Regions from separate parts of the Huijunlia imazamoxiresistens genome, predicted to be linked through region 1. Evidence: riboswitches for the same ligand, from Rfam matches in the RefSeq annotation. Region 1 holds a riboswitch; each other region holds the start of a gene.

Evidence for each region. Region 1 has a riboswitch for cobalamin ahead of V9K67_RS24315 (ABC transporter substrate-binding protein). Riboswitches for the same ligand answer to the same signal wherever they lie in the genome.
Region 2: it holds a riboswitch for cobalamin, as region 1 does, so the genes downstream of both, V9K67_RS19965 (TonB-dependent receptor plug domain-containing protein) here and V9K67_RS24315 (ABC transporter substrate-binding protein) in region 1, are expected to answer to the same signal.
Region 3: it holds a riboswitch for cobalamin, as region 1 does, so the genes downstream of both, metE (5-methyltetrahydropteroyltriglutamate--homocysteine S-methyltransferase) here and V9K67_RS24315 (ABC transporter substrate-binding protein) in region 1, are expected to answer to the same signal.
Region 4: it holds a riboswitch for cobalamin, as region 1 does, so the genes downstream of both, V9K67_RS08220 (ribonucleoside-diphosphate reductase small subunit) here and V9K67_RS24315 (ABC transporter substrate-binding protein) in region 1, are expected to answer to the same signal.

Annotation. Positions count from the first base shown of each region.
Region 1 covers NZ_JBBBEI010000035.1:14,514-18,902, forward strand. The annotation lists gene V9K67_RS24310 (FecCD family ABC transporter permease) at 1-948, opposite strand, end outside; gene V9K67_RS24315 (ABC transporter substrate-binding protein) at 948-2,177, opposite strand; cobalamin riboswitch at 2,211-2,406, opposite strand; gene V9K67_RS24320 (cobyric acid synthase) at 2,432-3,910, opposite strand; gene V9K67_RS24325 (hypothetical protein) at 4,387-4,389, shown strand, end outside.
Region 2 covers NZ_JBBBEI010000019.1:60,810-65,198, reverse strand. The annotation lists gene V9K67_RS19970 (Dph6-related ATP pyrophosphatase) at 1-318, opposite strand, end outside; gene V9K67_RS19965 (TonB-dependent receptor plug domain-containing protein) at 445-2,352, opposite strand; cobalamin riboswitch at 2,472-2,726, opposite strand; gene V9K67_RS19960 (TolC family protein) at 2,842-4,278, shown strand.
Region 3 covers NZ_JBBBEI010000005.1:203,446-207,834, reverse strand. The annotation lists gene metE (5-methyltetrahydropteroyltriglutamate--homocysteine S-methyltransferase) at 1-2,203, opposite strand, end outside; cobalamin riboswitch at 2,387-2,582, opposite strand; gene V9K67_RS08240 (KGG domain-containing protein) at 3,045-3,293, shown strand; gene V9K67_RS08235 (carboxymuconolactone decarboxylase family protein) at 3,377-3,817, opposite strand; gene V9K67_RS08230 (Crp/Fnr family transcriptional regulator) at 3,883-4,389, opposite strand, start outside.
Region 4 covers NZ_JBBBEI010000005.1:198,019-202,407, forward strand. The annotation lists gene V9K67_RS08210 (hypothetical protein) at 1-372, shown strand, start outside; gene V9K67_RS08215 (DUF6607 family protein) at 451-1,380, shown strand; cobalamin riboswitch at 1,496-1,701, shown strand; gene V9K67_RS08220 (ribonucleoside-diphosphate reductase small subunit) at 1,818-2,789, shown strand; gene V9K67_RS08225 (ribonucleoside-diphosphate reductase subunit alpha) at 2,814-4,389, shown strand, end outside.

The sequences.
Region 1 (4,389 bases):
GGCCAGCATCAGCGAAGTGCCGATGAGGCAGCAAAGCGGGATCAGCTTGCGGTGGTCCGAGGTGTGGAAGAGCGACCGGGCCAGGTGCGGCACGGCGATGCCCACGAAGCCGATGGGGCCGCAAAAGGCGGTCACGCAGCCCGCCAGCAGGCTGGTGCTGATGATGATCAGCAGGCGGGCGCGCCCCACGGTCAGGCCCATGCTGCGGGCATATTGCTCGCCCAGCAGCAGGGTATCGAGTAGTTTGGAAGAAGCGAACGACACCGCCAGCCCCAGGGCCACCACCACCGCCAGCAGGTACAGCTGGCTGCCCGACACGCCGCCCAGCGAGCCGAAGGTCCACAGCAGGTAATCCTTTACCTGTTCCGGCGCGCTGAAATACTGCCAGATGCTGATCACCGAAAGGGTGATGTTGCCGATCATCACGCCCACGATCAGCATGATGACGTTGTCGCGCAGGCGGGCCGAAATGGCCACGATCAGCAGCATGATAAGGGCGGCACCCGCCGCCGAAGCGCCGATCACCAGCCAGCTGCCCGAAATGCCCAGCTCTTTGATGGTATACAAGGTGGTGATGCTGCCGGCGGAAAGCATCACCAGGGCCACGCCCAGGCTGGCGCCGGCGGTCACGCCCAGCACCGAGGGGCCGGCCAGGGGGTTGCGGAACAGGGTCTGCATCTGCAGGCCGCTGACCGACAGGCCGCAGCCGACCAGCACCGCCGTCACCGCCTTGGGGATGCGGATCTGCTCGATAATGTATACCCAGGACGGATTGCCCGTTTCCTTGCCCAGGACAATATCCAGTACCGCCGGCCAGGGAATAGCGACGGAGCCCAGGGCAACGTCCAGGAGAAAGAGCACCGGCAGCAGGGCAGCCAGCAGGGTCAGTTTTCCCAGCGAGGCGGCAGGAGGTTGGCCGGCGCTTCGCGCAACGAGGTCTGCTTGCATCAAGGTAGCTGTTTGTAGTAATAAAGTTGGTGGCCGGGCAGCAGTTCCGGGTGCAGGATTTTTATAAGGTCCGCCAGGATCAGCTGCGGGTTCACGGCGCCGGATTCCCAAAAGTCGTTGGCGCCGATGTCGTTCTCCCGTTTGTTGTTGTTGTAGATCGTTCCTTTCAGGAAAGGCCGGAACTGCGCATAACGGTTGTCCGCCGCCGTTATATCGGCTTTCGTATGCAGGGCGCTGGGGTGGAACCAGAAGTCGGCCGTCAGCGCCACGGGCGCCACCGCTTCGAAGCTCAGGGGAATGCTGCCGGTGCCTTTTTTATCGGACCAGTGGTAGCTGCCGCCGGCGTCCAGTAAAAACTTCGTCATGTAGCTGTCGCCGTCCGGCACGTACCAGGTGCCTTTGAAGGGCAGGCCCACGATCGCCGAGGGCTTTTGCGTAGCCCCGGCTGCAAGTGCTTTCAGGCGCTGGTATTCTGTAACGGCGGCTTCAAATTTTTTATTGACCAGGGCTTCCTGGTTGGTCAGGGCGGCCACCAGCTTTACCCATTCCGAACGGCCGAGCGGATCGGTCTCCAGCCATTCCGAGTTGATCATCACCGGCAGGCCGGCATCGATCAGCGTCCGGTAGCGGCTGAAGCGCGAATCGGGGTTGCCGGTGGTCATCACCAGGCCGGGTTGCAGGGAGATCGCCAGCTCGTCGTTCAGCGCCCCTTCCACGCCGGCTTCCACCACCTTGCCCGCGGCCATGTTTTTCCGCACCGTGGGGGAGGAGACGTATTTAAAGTCGGCCAGGCCGATGATGGCGGCGGCGGCATCGGCATATTCCGCCAGGCCGATGTGCATGGAGGAGGTGACGATCATTTTGCGGACAGGGATCTCGATCACCTGCGCGCCGGCAGGCAGGGCGGGAGCCGGAGTGCCCCGTTGCACGAGGTAGTAGAGCAGGGTGTCGCCCCGGTCGGAAAAGCGGTTCAGGATCCGGGCCACCTTGTAGTGGTCGAAGTATTCGAGGGTAAAACCTTTGGCATAGTGCACCGTTGCGCTTTCCGTAAAGGCCGCACCGGTATCGGCGGCAGGGGCGGCCGCCGGCGGCCGGGTAGAAGTGGTGCAGGAAGACAGCAATATGCCCACCCATAAAAGAAGTAGAAAAGCGGTGCGCCGGAAGGCGCTCGTAAGGCCGGGAAGGAAAATGGTTTTCCTGCCGGCAGTGATATACCTGCGTGGATTCATGACAGCTTTTTGCCTTTCTTCCGAAAGCGTTGCGTAAATATGGTTGTTCAGGCAGGTCTTCTGACTTCCTCCGGAATCGGCCTCCTTCCCATCACGCCTAAGGCGGGACAGTGGAGCGGGTGGCGCCGGTTCCTGGTGATGGAGGTTACAGCAGCGGAGACTGTTCCGGAATTGCACCGGATTCCCTATTAAAGCATTGAGGGGTGCTACCTTCGGCCGCAAAGCTACGGATAAATCGGAAGCGACCGGCCTGTTTACCGTTTCAGGTGCTGGTACACAAGCTTCATGTCGATGTGTTCGCGCATCAGGGCGGCCAGCTTGTCGTATTGTTCTTCGCGGAACCGGCGGTAGTCGAACGGGCGGGCAGCAGCATCGGTATACGGCGCCAGCAGGTCGTTGCGAACGGCTTCGTTATCGAGGATGCCGTGCAGGTAGGTGCCCCAGCATTTCGGGTGCAGCCAGGCGCCGTCGGTGCGGCCATCCGGGAAATGCGCTACGGGCTCCAGTCCCGGGGCTTCCGTCAAGCCCATATGGATCTCGTAGCCGGTGCAGGCTTCGTCAAAATTCCGGTAGCGGAAACGTTGCTGCAGCGTGGTCTTTTGCGCGCCCAGCACGGTGCGCACGGGCAGCAGGCCCAGGCCGGCTACTTTGCCCAGGGCGCTTTCCACGCCCAGCGGATCCGCCACCGTTTCGCCCATCATCTGGTAGCCGCCGCAAATGCCGATCACCGTCCTGCCTTCGCGCTGGGCCCGGCAGATGGCCGCCGCCGTGCCGCTGCTTTTCAGCACCGCCAGGTCGGCCAGCGTGTTCTTGCTGCCGGGAAGGATGATGATATCGGACTGGGCGATCTCCGCCGGCAGGTTGGTGTAATACAAGTTGACCCTTGGGTCTTTTTCCAAACAATCGAAATCGGTAAAATTGGACAGGTGGTTCAAAAGAATCACCGCCACGTTCACCCTTCCTTCCACCGGGCTGTTTTGCTTGTGCTTCAGGGCCACGGAATCCTCTTCTTCGATAAAGATGTCGCGGAAGTAGGGCAGCACGCCCAGCACCGGCACCCCGCAGAGGTCTTCGAGCATTTTCCGGCCGTCTTCAAACAGGCGGCTGTCGCCGCGGAACTTGTTGACGATGATGCCTTTGATGCAGCTGCGTTCTTCGGGTGTCAGCAGGGCCATGGTGCCGTACAGGCTGCCGAAGATGCCGCCCCGGTCGATATCGCCGACCAGGTAGGTGGCGGCGCCGGCATGCAGGGCCATGCGCAGGTTGGTGATGTCGCGGGCCTTCAGGTTGATTTCGGATATACTGCCGGCACCCTCCAGCACAATGGGCGCAAAGCGCCCTGCCAGCCGGTCGTAGGCCCGGGTGACGGCGGCAAAAAGGCTATGCCGGTCGTTGGAGGTAAAGTATTCGTAGGCCGACTGGTTGCCCACGGGCTTGCCGTTGACGATGACCTGGGCACTTTGGTCGGTAGTGGGTTTGAGCAGCACGGGGTTCATATCCGTATGGCAGGGTATACCGGCAGCTTCGGCCTGCACGGCCTGTGCTCTTCCGATCTCCAGGCCTTCGGGAGTGGCATAGCTGTTCAGCGACATGTTCTGCGCCTTGAAGGGCGCAGGGGCGTAGCCGTCCTGCAGGAAGATGCGGCAGAACCCGGCGGTAATGACGCTTTTGCCCACGTCGGAACCGGTGCCGACCAGCATCAGGGGGCGGAGGGAAGGGAGCTTATTTTTCATGTCAACAGCCTGTTGAAATTAAGGGCGCAAAGGTAAGGGCGGATGCGGTAACGGTCGCCCGTAAGGGAAAACGATTAAGGCGGTTGCCGGCCGGCAACGCGCTCCAGGGCCCCGGGAATACCGGTGCCCTTCCCTAATTTGCTGATAGTCATGATCCGGTTTTTATGGCCGTAAATAGTAAAAAAAATTTTCATTTTTTTGCCCGGAAAACATGGAAGATTTGAAAAATACTTCTTTTTTTGTATGTAATTTCAATCACCCTCCACCGCTGTTTTATCGATCGTCCATCCTAATGAGGTAAAAACCATTCCGGGGCAAGGCGTGTTCTTTGTCCAACAAGGCCCCGGTGTCAAGTATCCCCGAATACAGCAGTTACCCTCCTGAAACGAACGGAAAGATTTTTTCTGTTCCGATTCCCGTTTCCCTGATAACGTCAACCGGAAGAATTTTTCAGGAATAAAAATAACCACTTCCTTATG
Region 2 (4,389 bases), on a different contig from region 1:
CTCCAGGAAAATATCGCCGAAGAACGAATGGGTAAAGCCTTCCTGCAGGAGACCGGTGACGGTTTGTTCCATCTGCTGTTCGTATACGCTCATGGAGGGCTGGTCGGGCAGCACCAGCTTTTGCAGCGGCAGCCCGATGGCGGCGGCCTGCTGCTCCAGCAGCTCCTCGCGTACACCGTGCATGGATATGCGCCGGTATTGGGCATTGACGCTGGTCAGCAGCTTTTCGATGGCGTAGTTGCTGTCCTGAAGTGCATGATACAGGGCGAGCGCGCTGTCCTTGCCGCCGCTCCAGTTGAAGTAAGATTTATGGGCCATGGAATACAAGTTTACGGGTTTACGGGTTTACGGGTTGCGGGGAAAGTTGAATTTAGTTTTCCATAGAAACAAATAAAGGAAAGCCCGGGCTTTCCTTTATTTGTTGGTGAAGGTTGCGCTTTTGACTTATAAGCTGATGCTGATACCGCCGGATACCAAAAAGGGGATGGAGTTGTACCCGTAAACGGTGAAGAATTTCTTATCCGTGAGGTTTTTGGCATCGGCAAACACTTTCAGGTAGCTTACCGGCTTGTATTCGGCGTAGGCATTCAGGATGCAGAAAGGATCCAGTGAAACGTCCTTGGCCATATAGCCGCCCAGGTCCATGCGCTTGCTTTCGTAATGGGCCGACAGACTTACAAAGAACTGGTCTGCCGGCTGGAAGCCCAGGGTGATATTGGCCGTATGCTCGGGCCTTCTTAAGCCGTACCGGTAGGCGGTATCTTTATAGGTGATGCGGTGCTGCGACTGCTCCTTTACTTTCAGCCAGGTATAGTTAGCGTTTACACTTACCCGTTTGCCCAGCTGAAGCTTGTTCTCGAACTCCAGGCCATAGGCTTCCTGGTGGCTGATATTGAAATATTTATTCTTCGTGTAGTTGTAGTCCAGCGCATCGTCGGTTTCCCGGTTGAAGTACACCAGGCGGGTATTGACCATGTGGTTGGTAAACTGTGCGCCCGCTTCGTAGTGCAGCGACTTCTCGGGTTTCAGCGAATCGGTACCATACCTCGAATACAGCTGGTACAGCGTCGGCGCCTTAAAGCCGGTGGAAACGGAGGCCAGCAGCTTTACTTTTTGCGCGATCACGTACGAGGGGTTAAAGGTGTAGGTATAGTTGCTGCCGTAAGCGGAGTGGGTGTTGAGGCGCCCGCCCAGTTCGGCATTCAGTCCCCAGTTGCTGGTATAAAACAGCGAACTGTAGATGGAGGTCTGGCTGGCTTTCTTTTCCGCCAGCGGGTCCACATAATCGGGATAGGGGGGGAAGATGGACAGCAGCTTTTTGCTCATGAAGGCGGCGCGGTGGTCGGCACCCTGCAGCAGGGTAAAGCCCTTGCCCAGGTTAAAGGAGCCGTACAGTTCCACAAACTGGGTCTGGGCTTTATAGCTGTCGTCCAGGTAGGCCTTGAAGTTATCGGAGCTGTCGTTGAGGAAGGTGCGGTTGCCCTGGTTGTACAAATAATTGCCGGTTACCGTTGCGGCAGGCAGCTTGTATACAAAGCCGCCGCCGGCCATCAGGGTTTTGCTGCGGAAGGAATAATCCCGGTCATCGCTGAAGGCGCTGTTGTCGATCTCGTTCACGTACCCGCTGTACTGCGTGAAGCTTTTCAGGGTAAGTTCCCTGGTGGCGTTCCAGGTCAGGTTGGCCGTTGCCACGTCGCCATTATAGCCATCGTTGTCGAACTTCTTTTTGCCGCTGCTGTCCCAGGCAGAGGAAAAGCCGTTGGTATACAGCTTGGCATACCGGACATTGTAGGTCAGCTGGTTGGCCAGTTTGCCGTATACCTGGGCGTTCCCGTTCAGGTAGCCCCGGTTGCCGGCGACTGCGGTGGCTTTCATATTTACCGGTTTGCTGATATCGGTTTTGGTGGTGATAATGTTGATCACCCCGGCCACTGCGTCGGAGCCGTAGAGGGTGGACTGCGAGCCCTTGCAGATCTCGATCTCCTCGATGTTGCCGATGGCCAGCAGGTTGATGTCGAACTCGTTGTTGATCAGGGAAGGATCGCTGACCGGCACGCCATCAATGGTAATAAGGGTACGGCCCGAAGCGGCGCCCCGCAGGAAGATGCTTTGGTTGGTACCCAGGTTGTTCAGGGCGCCGGCAATGTTCAGGCCCGCCTGTTCGTTCAGTACCTGCCCCAGGGTCTTGCCGGTGCTTTTTTCCAGCTGGCTGCGGGAAATGACCGTAATGACCTTGCCGGTCTGGCTTTGCTTGACAGGGTACTTGTTGGCGGTCAGTACTACTTCGTCCAGTGATTTTACCAGGCTGTCTTTTTGCGCTTGCGCCCAACTGCAGAAAAGGATTGCAGTCACAAGAAGTGCGTTCTTTTTCATTTCTTTTTTGATTGTGACTGCCTTCGGAAAAAGGTAAGGTAGAAATATAACTGACCCGGGATGCTAGTTACATTCCATGCTCTTCACCCGAAAGCATTAATGATAAATGGCAAGAGGCAGGTCTTCTGGCTCGGTTCCCTGCTAAAGCCTTCCCATTCCGCAGGAGGCGGAACAGTGGCCTTTTTTTAGCAGGCTGCGGTAGATGTGCACTAAGCGGAAGTGCGCACTGCGCGCTACTTACTTTACACTACTCGCTGAACCTTACAGCTACGGGGATAGCGCCGGACTCACACCGGACTTCCCATTTTAATCTCCCGCCGGAAGCGGAGAGAACCCATTGCGGCCGCAAAAGTAGGCAAGAAAACCGGCCCTCAAAATCTTTTTGCGGCTTCCCGTCCGGTCAAAAAATCTTTCCCAAAAGGTTTTTGGCGTTGCGCTATTCGGCACCTTTGCTGTTATTTTCGCTGAATGAGAAAGCAACAAATTGCCTTTGCGGCGCTGTTGGCGCTTTTTTCGCCCCTCCTTGGTTCCGCCCAGGAAAAGTGGGACCTGAAGCAATGTGTGGAGTACGCCCTGTCGAATAACCTATCGGTACAGCAGCAGGACGTACAGGCCCGGCTCGAGCAACTGACCCTGGAGCAAAGCCGGCTGGCCCGGTATCCTTCCCTGCATTTTACCAACAACACCGGCCTCAATACCGGCCGCTCCATCGACCGCACCACCAACCAGTTTACCACCCAAAGCATTTTCTATTCGGGCTTCTCGCTGCAAAGCAGCGTGGAGGTATTTAACTTCCACCGCCAGCAGCATACCATTGCCGCCAACCGCTTTGCCGCCGAAGCGGCCACGGCCACGGTAGACAAGGTCCGGAACGACGTGGCCCTGAACGTGGCCGGCGCCTACCTGCAGATCCTGCTCAACCACCAGCAGGTGGAGATCAGCCAGGTGCAGGTGCAGCAAACCGCCGCCCAGCTTTCCAATACCCGCAAGCAGGTGGAAGCCGGCTCGGTGCCCGAGCTCAACGCCGCCCAGCTGGAAGCGCAACTGGCCCAGGACAGCGCCACCCTCATTACGACCCAGGGTGCCGAAACCCAGTCGCTGCTGTACCTGAAGGCCCTCCTGAGCATGGATGCGGGCCAGCCCTTCGCCATTGCCACCCCCCCGGTAGCACTCATTCCGCTGGAGCCCCTCGCCAGCCTGCAACCCGAGGCAGTGTACCAGCAGGCCCTGGCCAACCTGCCGCAGCAACGGGCCAACCGCCTGCGCCTGCTGGCGGCCCAACGAAGCGTGGCGGCGGCCCGCGGCGCTATGTACCCCTCCCTGTCGCTGGGCGCCAACCTGCAGACGAACTATTCCACGGCCCGCAACCAGGCCCTGGCCCTGGAGCCCCTGACCCGCACCGATACCATCGGCAAGGTGTCCGGCTCCAACGCCCCCGTCCTGACCACCGTGCGGGTGCCCCAGTACACCTACTACGCCGACCCCTTCGGCACCCAGTTTTCCAATAACTTCGGCAACGGCGTCGGCCTCAGCCTGTCGGTTCCCATTTTTAACGGCGGCGCCGCCCGCACCGGCTGGCAACGGGCCAAACTGAATGTGCGGACCTACGAGCTGCAGCAGCAACAGGAAAACCTGACCCTGAAGCAGGATATTTATAAGGCGTATACCGATGCGGTGACCTCGCTGCAAAAGTTCACCGCCACCACCAAGGGCGCCGAGGCGGCCCAGAAAGCCTTTGAGTTTGCCACCAAACGCTACGACATCGGCCTGCTGAACAGCCTCGACCTGATCATCAGCCAGTCCAACCTTTACCGGGCACGGCAGGAACGCCTCCTGGCCCAGTTCGACTACGTCTTCAAAATGAAGGTGCTCGAATTCTACAAAGGGCAGGGGATCCGATTGTAAATCAGTTGACGCGTTTACGGGTTTACACGTTCACGAGTTGGCGGGAAGGGTTTTACCGTTTAGGTTTTAAGTTTTAAGTTTATAGTTTGTGGTTACTCACCATTCACAATT
Region 3 (4,389 bases), on a different contig from region 1:
TGCCGGGCGGCAGCACCTGCAGGGCTTTTATCAGCAGGGCCTCCATTTCGCCCACGGAGGGAATGCGGGGCGCATGGATATCGTACACCCCCGGCCCTATTTCGTTGGGGTACCGGAAGTCCGCAAAGGCATCCAGCAGCTCCATCTGCGATCGCGAGCACTCGATGGTGATGACGTCGGCATCCATGGCGGCAATGCTGTCGATGATATCGTTGAACTCGGAATAGCACATATGGGTATGCACCTGGGTTTCGTCCTGTACCCCGGAAGCCGCGATGCGGAAGGCCTTGACCGCCCATTGCAGGTACGGCCGCCGGTTTTCCTGCCGCAGGGGCAGCCCTTCGCGCAGGGCGGGCTCGTCAATCTGGATCACCCGTATGCCGGCGCGCTCCAGGTCGGCCACCTCGTCGCGGATGGCCAGGGCGATCTGCGTACAGGTTTCGGCGCGGGGCTGGTCGTTGCGCACAAAGCTCCATTGCAGCATCGTGACCGGGCCGGTGAGCATGCCCTTGACCGGGCGGGCGGCCAGCGACTGCGCATAGGCGCTCCACTTGACCGTCATGGGGGCGGGGCGGCGGACATCGCCGTAAATGACGGGCGGCTTCACGCAGCGGCTGCCATAGCTTTGCACCCAGCCGTTCTGGGTAAAGGCAAAGCCTGCCAGCTGCTCGCCGAAATATTCCACCATATCGTTGCGCTCGAATTCGCCGTGCACCAGCACGTCCAGGCCGATCTCCTCCTGCCAGCGGATGGCGTTTTCGGTTTCCCGGGCGATCCGGCGGTCGTATTCCTCCGCACTCAACGCGCCCTTTTTCCACTGCGCCCGCCAGCTCCGCACTTCGGCGGTCTGGGGAAAGGACCCGATGGTGGTAGTGGGAAAGAGCGGCAGGCGCAGGGCTTCATGCTGCAGCGGCCGGCGCACCGCAAAGGCACTGCGGCGGCGGTCGTCCTGCGGCGTCAACCCCGCCACCCTTTGCCGCACGGCGGCATTCCGGGTCAGCGGCGAGGTCCGGCGGCTTTTGTTGGCGGCGGCGTTGGCCCGCCAGCGTTCCCGGGCGCGGGCATTGTCGTCACCGGCAGCCAGTTGTTTCAGGGTCACCACCTCTTCCAGCTTTTGTTTGGCAAAGGCCAGCCAGGACTTCACCTCTGCCGGCAGGGTCTTTTCGTTGGACTCCAGCTCCAGGTCGCAGGGCACGTGCAGCAGCGAGCAGGAAGGGGCGATCCACAGCCGGTCGGCGCCCAGGTGTTCCACCGCCCTGCGGATGGAGGTAAGCGACTGTTCGAAGTCGTTGATCCAGATGTTGCGGCCATCCACCACGCCCAGCGACAGTTGGGTTGCAGAGTGGGCAAAGCCGGCAGCCAGGATGTCGTCGAGCTGCGCGGGACAGCGGACCAGGTCGAGGTGAAGGGTTTGTACCGGCAGGCTCAGGGCCAGCGGCAGGTTGCTGCCATAACAGTCGAAATAGGAGGCTAACAGGAAATGCAGCTGCGGGAAGCAACGGTGGAGGGTGGTGTAGACTTTGGCAAAAGCGGCCCGTTCCCGCTCGTCCAGGTCGAGGGACAGGCAGGGCTCGTCGAACTGCAGGTAGTGGGCGCCGGCAGCGCTCAGTTGGGTCAGCAACTCGATGTAGACGGGCAGCAGGCGGTCGAGCAGTTCCAGGCGGTGGAAGCCGTCTTCCTTTTCCTTGCCCAGCAGCAGGAACGAGACGGGGCCCAGCAGCACCGGCTTGGCGGCAACGCCCAGCGCCACGGCTTCGGCATATTCCCGGACCACCTTGGCAGCATTAAGGGAGAACTGCTGGCCGGCGGTAAATTCGGGTACCAGGTAGTGGTAGTTGGTATCGAACCACTTGGTCATTTCCAGGGCGGTGAGGTCGAAGCCGTCCTTCTGGTAGCCGCGGGCCAGGGCAAACAACAGGTCGGTCGGCGACAGCTGCCGCTGTTCCTGCAGCAGGAGGAACCGGTCGGGGACGGCGCCCGTCATCAGGACCGTATCGAGCACATGGTCATAAAAGGAAAAATCGTTGCAGGGAAGAAGGTCGATACCGGCCTCCTGTTGCGTTTGCCAGTTTTGGCGGCGGAGGGCCGCGGCGGCTTCTTCGAGTTGCTGGTCGTTGAGGGTGCCTGCCCAGTAGGCTTCGCAGGCTTTTTTCAGTTCACGTCGGTTACCGATCCTCGGGTAACCCAGGTTGTGCGTTTGCATTTGTCTGATTTTAATTGAATGATTCAATAAAATCTTTGCAGATGAAACCCACAATGCTCCAGGGAAAGAGCCAACAAATGCGCATGCAATAACAGGAAGCAAGACGTTGCCGGCGGCAACTCCCGTCCTTTAAATTGAATAGGCACTTATCCTGCTTGAGCAGTTGCTTCAGTCCACGAAAGCATTGTCAAAACGAAAGAGGCAGGTCTCCTGACTTGTGCCATTTTTACCGCCCTTCCCATCGCGCCTGGAGCGGGACAGTGGGCATTGCGGGGTAAAAACGTCGGGGGCACTTACAGTTGCGGGACAGTCCATGAATCGCACATGGTTCCCTTTTCATTCCGGCTCAGCACCGGAAACCTTTTTCGCCGATAAGTTGATCGCAAAGAGCTAAGGCGGCAAAAATAGTTAAATGCTGTTATAAAAATTCGCCCGCCGAACTTATTCTTCCTTTGGAGGATACCCACTTGTATAAATACGTCTGGAGTAAAGTTGAACAAAGAGAGTTATTCACGCCGGCGGTTACCTTAATAAAAACCAGTTTCCAAAGTCGTTCCTGTGCATAAAATAAACAAGTCCTGCAGGTCGCCCCATCCATGCAACTTTTTGTACAACTCCTGTTCAAAGAATCTACACTTCAACTTTTCTTTAGATAGTCAGGACTGCCGGAAGGTCTGCTGATCAGGAATTTTCCGCTGTTTTGCCCCCGTTTTCCTAAAGCTATTATAAGGATAAAGAACAGCTGGAAAAGAACAGAGCGGCCCGGGCAACCAAGCCGTATTGGCACTATTTTCCGGTTAGCTTACCGCAAGAAATTTGTTAACAATAAAAACTTGTTTTTATGGCTGAAAGAAATCAAGGAGGCGGAAACCGCGGAGGTAATCAAGGTGGAAACCAAGGAAATTCGCAAAGAGGATTTGCCTCTATGGATCCGGAGAAACAAAGAGAGATCGCCAGTGAAGGTGGTAAAGCAGCCCATGAAAAGGGAACCGCTCATGAATTCGATTCCGAAGAGGCGCGCGAAGCCGGCCGCAAAGGGGGTCAATCCTCCGGTGGCGGCGGACGCAGCCAGGGTGGCGGTAACCGTTAAAGTTCCAAATTCAAACGAAACGCCTGAACCACCGGTTCAGGCGTTTTTTTATGCGGCCTGATCTGCCGATACATCTACCGGGTTTACCGGGGCACCGGCAGGAGCGAGCTGACGGCAATGCGGTTCCAGGAATTGATCACCAGGGTGGCCAGGACGATGTCGCCGATCACCTGGGGGCTGAAGCACTTTTCGGCCTGCCGGTAGGTAGCATCCGAAATACCTTTCTGGTGGAGGAGGGTCACTTCTTCCGTCACGGCCAGCAGCGCCTTTTCTTCTTCGGTAAACAAATCGGTTTCGCGCCAGGCATTCAACAGGAAGATCCGCTGTTGCGTTTCGCCAATTTGAAGCGCTTCTTTGGTGTGCATATCGATACAGAAGGCACAGCCGTTGATCTGCGATGCCCGGATCTTGATCAATTCCCTTTGTATGGGCGTCAGGGAGGATTTGGCGGTAATAACACTCAGGTGGTAGAGGGCCTTATACGCTTCGGGATGGGATTGCTGAAAGTTGAATCTTTGTTCCATTTTGCTTTTATTTTTTGGATGGAGCAAAGCTAAAACCCCTCCCCCGCCCGATTGCTTAAACCAGTTTAAGAACGCTTCTTCCTGCGGATCTCACTCAGGTATTCCGGGGTGAAGCCCAGGAACGAAGCCAGCAGGTATTGGGGCACCCGCTGCACGAACTCGGGATACTTTTCATTGAACTGGTGAAACAGCTCCTCGCGGGACAAATAATACAGGCCCCGGATGCGGAACTGGTAAGCGGCATGCGCCCGCTGGTGCACCAGGCGGAAATACCGTTCCATTTGCGGGAACCGCTGCAGCATTTCTTCCTGGGCGGCATACTCCAGGGCCAGCACCCCGGAGGTTTCCACCGCCTGGATATAATATTCGGAAGGCTGTTGCGTGGAAAAGGACGTAAAATCGGCCATCCACCAGTGCTCCAGGGCAAACTGTATGGTTTGCTCCACTCCTTTTTCGTTGATAAAAAAAAGGCGCAAACAACCCTTCTCCACGAAGTAATTGGACTTGCACACCTTCCCTTCCACCAGCAGGTTCTGCTTTTTAGCAACTTTCAGGGGCTGGAAATACGACAG
Region 4 (4,389 bases), on a different contig from region 1:
CGGCCCCAGAACATGGTGGAACACCTGGCCACCACGGTGCAAATTTCCAATGGCAAACGCATCATGGCCCAGCGGCTGTCCGACGAGGAAACCCTGGCCGCCCGGCAAACCTACCTATTCGTGGACGCCGACTTGCCCAAAGGCATGAAAACGCCGCTGCTGGGTGAGGGGCCCGCTCCCTTTGAGTGGCCCAGCCTGCAGGAGGCGATCAGCCAGCTGAACGCCGAGCTGGACGCTTTCGAGCGCTACTTTGCGGCCCAGCCCGGGGGCACCAGCACCCACCCCCGCTTCGGCCCCCTGGACCATAAGGGATGGGTCCACTTCCACGGCAAGCATTTTACCCACCACTTCCGCCAGTTCGGCCTGGTATAAGGGGCAGGGTGAGGCTGGCAGGAATTATGCGGCAGGTTTGGTTGTTTCGTTCTTCTCCACCAAAAAAACCTGAACGCCATGAAAGAGATCTGCCGCTTCCTTTTCCTGCTGTTGGCAGCTTTGCCGGCCCGCGCCCAGTTGCAGGGCGGGCGGGAAAATATTGACAAGCTGTGCGGTTGCTTTGATGTGGAATTCAAATATGCCGAAACCTTTGCTCCTGATCCCAACTACAAATTTCATCCGCGGGAGCAGATGGGCGCCCGGGAGCTGGCCCTGCCCATTGAAGCCTCTGCCCGCAGGGTGGTGATCCAGCACCTGCTGATCCTCGACGATACCACGGTAATCAAGCACTGGCGGGAAGACTGGGAATTCGAGCAACCCTACCTGTGGAAGTACGAAGGCGCGAAAAAATGGGTGAGGCAGCAGCTTTTGCCGGCCGCCTACAAGGGCCGGTGGACGCAGACTGTCTGGGAGGTGGACGATGCGCCCCGTTACCAGGGCATCAGCGAATGGGTGGCCACCGACGGCAAGGTCTTCTGGCAGAGCACCGTTGCTGCGCCGCTGCCCCGCCGCGAGTACACCGTGCGCAACGACTACGACATCCTGCGTCGCGGCAATCGCCTGGTGCTGACCGACAGCGGCTGGACCCACGAGCAGGACAACGACAAGATCCGCCGGCAGTCGGGCGGCGACCACGTCATTGCCCAGGAAAAGGGCTATAACATTTATACCCGGGCCAATAAGGAAAAGTGCGCCTATGCCTTACAGTGGTGGCAGCAGCACAGCGCCTTCTGGGGGCTGGTACGCACCGAATGGCAGCAGCTGCTGACCGGGGGCAACCGGGTAAGCCTGCAGGCAAAGGTTGACAACAAGGTGCTGCACCAGCATTTGGATGAATTATCGGATCAGTACAACAACCGGCTTCTTTCGGCGGAAGCCGCCGCCCAGAAAATAAAAACCCTCCTGCAGAAGTTCGCCCAGGTCAATGCCGAAGTGGCGGGAAAGTAAACTGCACTTTGCTTCAGGCGAAGCGTTTCTTGTATTTGCCCTCTTCACCTGTTATTAACACTACGTGGATAACCCCGTGGAAAACAACTTTATGCTTCCAGCTCTCCTCCGCTGTATCTTGCAGGCAGATTTTGGTTACGCTATCGCCACAGGTGATACGTATTAAAAGGGAAGTCCGGTGCAAATCCGGCGCTATCCCCGTAGCTGTAAGCTCCTTAGCATTGTTCAGAACACAGACGGTCACTGTTTCGCCTCCGGCGGGATGGGAAGGCCCTGGACAATGGAGCAAGCCAGAAGACCTGCCAGGATCGGCTTTCTGTTTCATCGCTTTCGGGAGAAAGGCATTGAACTGGACCAATCCGCAGGGTATCCCCGCGCTGTTTCAGCCCTTATTTCTTTTTCCGAAGGCTTATTGCTCCATTTTTTAAACTATAGCTATGCAGCCGGAGAACGAAGTACTTTTAAAAGAGAACAAGGAACGCTTTGTCCTGCTTCCCATCAACTACCCTAAAGTATGGGAACATTACAAGCGCCACGAGGCCAGCTTCTGGACGGCCGAGGAGATCGACCTGAGCGGAGACCTTAAAGACTGGGAAACCCTGAACGATGGCGAGCGCCATTTCATTTCGCACGTGCTGGCCTTCTTTGCCGCCAGCGACGGCATCGTCAACGAAAACCTGGCCGTGAATTTCATGAGCGAGGTGCAGTTGCCCGAAGCCCGCTGCTTTTACGGTTTCCAGATCATGATGGAAAATATTCACAGCGAAACCTACGCCCTGCTGATCGACACCTACATCAGCGATCCTAAAGAAAAGCACCGCCTGTTCCATGCCATGGAAACCGTGCCGGCCGTAACCAAAAAGGCTGAATGGGCCCTGCGCTGGATCACCAATGGCAGCTTCGCCCAGCGGCTGGTGGCCTTCGCCGCCGTCGAAGGCATCTTCTTCAGCGGCAGCTTCTGTTCGCTCTTCTGGCTGCGCAAACGGGGGCTGATGCCGGGGCTGACCTTCAGCAACGAGCTCATTAGCCGCGACGAAGGCCTGCACTGCGAGTTTGCCTGCCTGTTATACGGCATGCTGCAGCAACAGCTGTCGCGGGAAGAGGTGTACGCCATCATCACCGATGCCGTTGCCATCGAAAAGGAATTCATCACCGAGGCGCTGCCGGTAGACCTGATCGGCATGAACGCCCGCCTCATGCAGCAATATATCGAGTTCGTGGCCGACCGCTGGATTTCCGAGCTGGGATATCCCAAGGTGTATGGCGCCGCCAATCCCTTCGACTTCATGGAAATGATCTCGCTGCAGGGCAAAACGAACTTTTTTGAAAAACGCGTCGGCGACTACCAGAAAGCCGGCGTCATGGCCGCCAAGGAAAGCCAGGCCTTTTCTTTGGAAGAAGATTTCTAACGCCTCACCCCTTAAAATATAATTATGAGCTATGTAATTAAGCGGAGTGGGCGGAAAGAACCCATTCAATTCGATAAAGTGACGGCCCGCATTAAAAAACTGTCGTACGGCCTGAGCCCGATGGTGCATCCCATCGACGTGGCCAAGAAAACCATTGAAGGCATTTACGAAGGCGTGCACACCACGGAGCTGGACAACCTGGCGGCGGAGGTGGCGGCTTCGCTGACGGCCACCCATCCCGACTACGCTATCCTGGCCTCCCGCATTGCCGTGAGCAACCTGCACAAGAACACGGTAAAATCGTTCTCGGACACCATGCGCAAGCTCTATGCGTATACCGACAAGGCCACCGGCCGCAAAATGCCACTGATCGCCGACGACGTGATGGTCCTCATTGATACGCATGCCGAATGGCTGGACAGCGTCATCATCTACGACCGCGACTACGCCTTCGATTATTTCGGCTTCAAAACCCTGGAAAAGTCGTACCTGCTGCGCATCGACGGGGAGATTGCCGAACGTCCCCAGCACATGTACATGCGGGTGGCCCTCGGCATTCATAAGTCCGACCTGGACAGCGTGCTCCAGACCTACCACCTCCTCAGCGAGCACTGGTTTACCCATGCCACCCCTACGCTCTTTAATGCCGGCACCCCGCGGCCGCAAATGAGCTCCTGCTTTTTGCTGGCCATGAAGGAAGACAGCATCGATGGCATCTACGATACCTTGAGGCAGACGGCAAAGATCTCGCAAAGCGCCGGCGGCATCGGCCTGGCCATTCACAACGTTCGCGCCACCGGCAGCTACATCAGCGGTACCAACGGCACCAGCAACGGCATCATTCCCATGCTAAGGGTGTTCAACGATACGGCCCGCTACGTGGACCAGGGCGGCGGCAAGCGCAAGGGCGCTTTTGCCATCTACCTCGAGCCCTGGCATGCCGACATCCCTGAGTTCCTGGACCTGCGCAAGAACCACGGCAAGGAGGAGCTGCGGGCCCGCGACCTGTTCTATGCCCTTTGGATCCCCGACCTGTTCATGAAGCGGGTGGAGGCCAACGGGCAGTGGAGCCTGTTCTGTCCCAGCGAGGCTCCCGGCCTGCACGAGTGCTGGGGTGAGAAATTTGAAGCCCTCTACACCCGCTACGAAGCCGAAGGACGGGCCCGCAAGACCCTGAAGGCCCAGGACCTGTGGTTCCGCATCCTCGACGCCCAGATCGAGACCGGCACGCCCTACCTGCTGTACAAGGATGCCGCCAACGGCAAAAGCAACCAGCAGAACCTGGGTACCATCCAGAGCAGCAACCTGTGTACGGAAATTATCGAGTATACCTCGCCCGACGAAGTGGCGGTCTGCAACCTGGCTTCGCTGGCCCTGCCGAAGTTCGTACGCAACGGCGCCTTCGACCACCAGCAGCTGTTTGATGTGACCTGCCAAGTAACGAAGAACCTGAACGCGGTGATCGACAACAACTTTTACCCCGTGCCCGAAGCAAAGGCTTCCAACACCAGGCACCGGCCCGTGGGCCTGGGCGTGCAGGGCCTGGCCGACGTGTTCATCCGCCTGCGGCTGCCCTTCGAAAGCGAGGGCGCCCGGCAGC